Regions from separate parts of the Microbacterium sp. ABR10 genome, predicted to be linked through region 2. Evidence: predicted binding sites of a transcription regulator. Region 2 holds the regulator's gene; the other holds the start of a gene.
What was found. Region 2 encodes LexA, which represses DNA repair genes until DNA is damaged. Its sites were predicted from a motif close to TCGAACANNTGTTCGA; they were not measured.

Region 1: ACXKZF_RS01685 (Rv2578c family radical SAM protein) is a predicted target of LexA. The motif match lies at 1,633-1,648, and genes of this name have one in related genera.

Annotation. Positions count from the first base shown of each region.
Region 1 covers NZ_CM173821.1:384,906-387,352, forward strand. Annotated here, with positions in the region: gene ACXKZF_RS01680 (DEAD/DEAH box helicase) at 1-447, shown strand, start outside; gene ACXKZF_RS01685 (Rv2578c family radical SAM protein) at 521-1,624, opposite strand; gene ACXKZF_RS01690 (M15 family metallopeptidase) at 1,744-2,447, shown strand, end outside.
Region 2 covers NZ_CM173821.1:1,212,525-1,214,971, forward strand. Annotated here, with positions in the region: gene ACXKZF_RS05465 (S9 family peptidase) at 1-865, opposite strand, end outside; gene lexA (transcriptional repressor LexA) at 1,042-1,728, opposite strand; gene ACXKZF_RS05475 (LysM peptidoglycan-binding domain-containing protein) at 1,988-2,338, shown strand; gene ACXKZF_RS05480 (histidinol-phosphate transaminase) at 2,394-2,447, shown strand, end outside.

The sequences.
Region 1 (2,447 bases), 830 kb from region 2:
GGTAAGACGCTCGTCTTCGCCCGCACCCGCGCGTACGCCGAGATGCTCGCGGAGCAGTTCGACGATGCCGGTGTCGCCGCGGTCGCCCTGCACGGCGACCTGAACCAGCAGAAGCGCACCCGCAACCTCGAGAAGCTCACCTCGGGACGCGTCAACGTGCTCGTCGCCACCGACGTCGCCGCCCGCGGCATCCACGTCGACGACATCGACCTGGTCATCCAGGCCGACGCGCCCGACGAGTACAAGACGTACCTGCACCGCTCGGGTCGCACCGGTCGCGCCGGTCGGACCGGCACCGTGGTGACCCTCATCACCCGTCAGCGTCAGCGTCGCATGACCGAACTGCTCGACCGGGCCGAGATCCAGGCGCCCTTCGAGCCGGCGCAGCTCGGCGATGACCTGATCGAGGAGATCTCGGGTCGCCAGCTGTCGAACGTCACCGCGTAAGCGCGTGCATCGAAACCCCCGTCGCATACGCGGCGGGGGTTTCGCGCGTCCGGGACCGGGCGGCCCCGTGTGTTCAGAACAGCGTGGGCTCGCTCGCGGGCGCGACCCGTGGTCGGGTGGATGCCGTGACCCCCGTGCTGCGGATCGGTCCCAGGGCGCTGCCCGCGGGCGTGCGGGCGGCGAGTCCCGGCTGCGGACGACCGCGCGGGTGCTCGTCTTCGTCCCAGCCGTCGAGCCGGTGCATGCGCAGCAGCGGGCGCATGCGTTTGCCGAGCCACGCGCGGTAGGCCTTCGGCGCGCTCGTGGACACGCCGGGGTAGAGACCGCGGTACGACGAGACGAGGTGAGGGCGCTCCCGTTCCAGCCACTGCAGGAACCACTCCTTCGCTCCCGGGCGGAGGTGCAGGGCTCCGTAGACGACGCGGGCCGCGCCCGCGGCGCGGATCTGCGCGAGGGAGTCGTCGAGCACGGCGATGGAGTCGGTGAGGTGCGGCAGGATCGGCATGAGGAAGACCGTCACGCGGAAACCCGCGGCCGTCGCCGCGCGCACGGTGTCGAGGCGTGCCTCCGCGCTGGGCGTGCCCGGCTCGATCGACTTCTGCAGGGCGTCGTCGAAGACGGCGATCGACATCGCGAGGGTCACTTTCACCTCGCGCGAGGCGTCGGTCAGCAACGGCAGGTCGCGACGCAGCAGGGTGCCCTTCGTGAGGATCGAGAACGGCGTGCCGTTCTCGGTGAGCGCCCCGACGATGTCGGGCATGAGGCGGTACCGCCCCTCGGCGCGCTGGTAGGGGTCGGTGTTCGTGCCGAGCATGACGGGTTCGCGTGCCCACGACCCGCGACGGAGTTCGGTGCGCAGCACGTCGGCGACATTGATCTTCACCACGATCTGCGAATCGAAGTCGGCGCCGTAGTCGAGGTCGAGGTACTCGTGCGTCTTCCGGGCGAAGCAGTATGTGCATTGATGACCGCAGCCGCGATAGGGATTCACCGTCCAGTCGAACGGCATCGCCGAGGCGCCGGGGACGCGGTTGAGAGCGCTCTTGGCCATCACCTCGTGGAAGGTCATACCCGCGAACTCGGGCGTGGTCACCGACCGCACCAGACCGTCCATACGCTCCATGCCGGGGAGCGCGGCCGAGTCGTCGACGCCCAGTTGCTGACCTTGCCACCTCATCGACACAGTCGAACACATGTTCTAATAAAGCGCAAGCGCGATCGTCCGTGAGGGGAACATCGCGCGGGGTTCGGGGCGGGGTCACGCCGCTTTCAGGATCCGGCGAGAGAATGGGTCGAGTGATACCCCCCGATCCCGAGCGTTCTCCCCGCCGCGCCGCGCGCGCGGAGGCCGAGCGACTCGCGACGGCGGCAGTCGCGGTGACGCCCCCGGTCGAGCCGGCCACGCGTCGTCGGCTCCGCGCGGAGAGCGGAGCCCCCTCCGTACGCGCACCGGTCGGCATCCAGGCCCTTCTCTCCGCCCGAGGCGGCACGCTCGCCGTGCGCCGCCGCCGCGCGGGTGTCCTCGCGGTTGCGGTGGTGATCGTGGCGTCGGGAGCCGTCGCGATCGGCGCCGCAGCCTCCGCGGGCGGGGGCGAAGAGGTGGCGCAGACCGCGACCGTCGACACGGCGTCCGCGTTCCAGGGCCCGCCCGCCGTCCCCGCGGAGGGACTCCCCGTCCCGCAGCTCGCGGCCGTTCCGGCGACCGCCACCCCGTGCGACGATCCCGCCGTCACCGCGGCCCTCGCCTCGGGAGACGACGCCGCCGTCATCTCCGCGATCGGTGGGGGAAGCGCCTTCCGCGAAGCGGTGGCATCCGGAATCGCCCCGTGCGTCTCGCTGTCGGATCCGAACCGCGAGTGGGTCGTCGTCAACAAGCAGCGCCCTCTCGATCCGCTCGACTACCGCGCCGGTGATCTCGTCATGCCGCAGAACGTCCGAGCGCTCGAGGAGTCGGCGCTGCGCTCCGCTCCCGCGAGCGCCCTGACCGAGTTGGTGCGGGC
Region 2 (2,447 bases):
CACCGTCCGTTCGCACGGCGACGATGCGGCCGTCTGCCGCCGCACCGAACCATCTCGTGCCCAGTACCCACAGCCCACCGCCGGTGTCGGCGTCCGCCGGCGCGACGGGCTGCGCGTCGCCGTCGAGGGGACGGCGGAAGAGGTTCCACCGGCCGCCCGGATCGTCGGCGTACAGCAGTTCGTCGTCGGCGAGCCAGACGGGTTGCAGGGGGGCGCGTTCGTCGCCACCCGCGAGGTCGTGCACCTCTCCTGATGCGAGGTCGGCGACGCGAAGGATCGTGGCGTCCCAGGGCATGTCGGGGTGGTTCCACGCGATCCACGCGAGTCGGGTGCCGTCGGGGCTGAGGGCGGGCTGCGCGAGGAAGTCGCTGCCCTCGGCGAGCACGTCGACGGCTCCGGAACCGTCGGTGGCGATGCGGACGATGGCGCGCGTCGGGACGCGCTCGGCGCCGTGCGTCTCGCGCACGGCCAGGAGGGTGCCGTGCTCGAACAGCAGGCCGCCGTGGCGCACGGTGTCGTCGGACGGGGTGAGGGCTCGCGCCCCGCCCCCCGGCCGCAGGGCGTAGACCCGCTGGTCGGTCTTCTCGACGTAGTAGAGCTCGCCCTCGTCGGACGCGGTCCAAGCGCCGCCACCGTACTCGTGGACCGCGGAACGGGCATTGGCGGGAGCGGGGAGGACGGTCTCGACGGAACCGTCGGCGCGGCGACGCTTCACCGCGACCCGCCCGGCCTCGGTGGGGACGGACTCACCCCACCACACCTCGTCGCTCACCATTCGCGCACCGTCTACGCGCGGGGTCGACTGCGCCACCGACTCGGGGGTGATCGGCGAGGGCCAGGAACCGTAGGGGAGGGTGTCTGCCATGGCTCCCACCCTACGGACCACCTCCGACACGCGGCACGGGCGACGTCTGAGGCCGTTCTCTGCGCGAGCGGTCATGCCGACTGCGCCGCGTGTCCACCCCGTTTCGCGCCATGGAGAACGTCCGAACACCTGACGGCGACCCTCTCTTCGGGTGTCGCCGCGAGTGGACGATGGCGTCACACCGCGCGCAGCACCGCCACGACACGACCGAGCAGGACGGCCTCGTCTCCGAGGATGGGTTCGAAGGCGGTGTTGCGGGGCAGGAGCCAGGTGTGGCCGTCGCGGCGACGGAACGTCTTCACCGTGGCCTCGCCGTCGAGCATCGCGGCGACGATCTCGCCGTTCTCGGCGTTCGCCTGCGACCGCACGACCACCCAGTCGCCGTCGCAGATCGCCGCGTCGATCATCGATTCGCCCGAGACCTTGAGCATGAACAACTCGCCCTTGCCGACGAGCTGGCGGGGGAGGGGGAAGATCTCCTCCACCTGCTGGTCGGCGGTGATGGGCACGCCCGCCGCGATCCGGCCCACCAGCGGCACGAGGGCGGCGTCGCCCACCGAGGGTGCGGTGTCAGCCGGGTTCTCGGCGGCGGTGCCGGGCAGGTCGATCAGCACCTCCATGGCGCGGGTCTTGCCCGGGTCGCGGCGCAGGTAGCCGCTGAGCTCGAGCTGGTTCAGCTGGTGGGTGACGCTCGACAGCGATTTCAGGCCGACCGCGTCGCCGATCTCGCGCATGCTCGGCGGATAGCCGTGCCGCGCGATCGAACGCTGGATGACCTCGAGGATCGCGAGCTGCTTGTCGCTGAGGCTCTTGCGCCGACGCGTCTGCGGTCGGTCGCGGCCGGCGGTCGTCGCGTCGGTCATCTGATGCTCCCCTCGCGCCGCGGGAAGGGCGGCGGAAATTCGAATGTCGGAGGTTGGTGATGAGGTCTCCGTGTCGAAACCGTATCCGGTCGGCGAGGCGAATCACACGGAAGCTCACGCGTGTCGCGTTCGATTCGTCTCCGACAGACGTCGTCTTGACACCCACGCAGTATCGAAGATAGATTCGGAACACAGATTCGCACTCCCGCCCTCCCGGCCGAGGGTGGGGTGCGAATCTCTCCCCACTGAGGAGCACACCATGACCAGCATCGCCATCTCCACCCCCACCACCCGCCTGCGCATCACGCCGCGCGGTCGCCGCGCCGTCACCTTCCTGGTGTCGCTGCCGCTCGCCGTGGCTCTGGGTGTCGCGGTCGTCGGTGGCGGTGCCGCGCTGGCCTCGAACGACGCCGGGGCCCCCGCGGGTTCCTTCTCCGAGGTCACCGTCATGAGCGGCGACACCCTGTGGTCGATTGCCGAAGAGCTGGCGCCCGCGGCCGATCCCCGCGACGTCGTCGCCAAGATCTCCCGTCTCAACGCCCTGTCCGGCGGTTCGGTGGCGGCCGGTCAGCGCATTGCGATCCCCGCCGAGTACGCCCCCGCGAACTGACGCCCGCTCCGCGCAGGCCATGCCGCGTGAGTCGCCGCGCCGCCCGCCGCCTACGATGGGTGAGGTGACCGTACGCCTCGACGACCTGCCTCTTCGCGACGATCTGCGG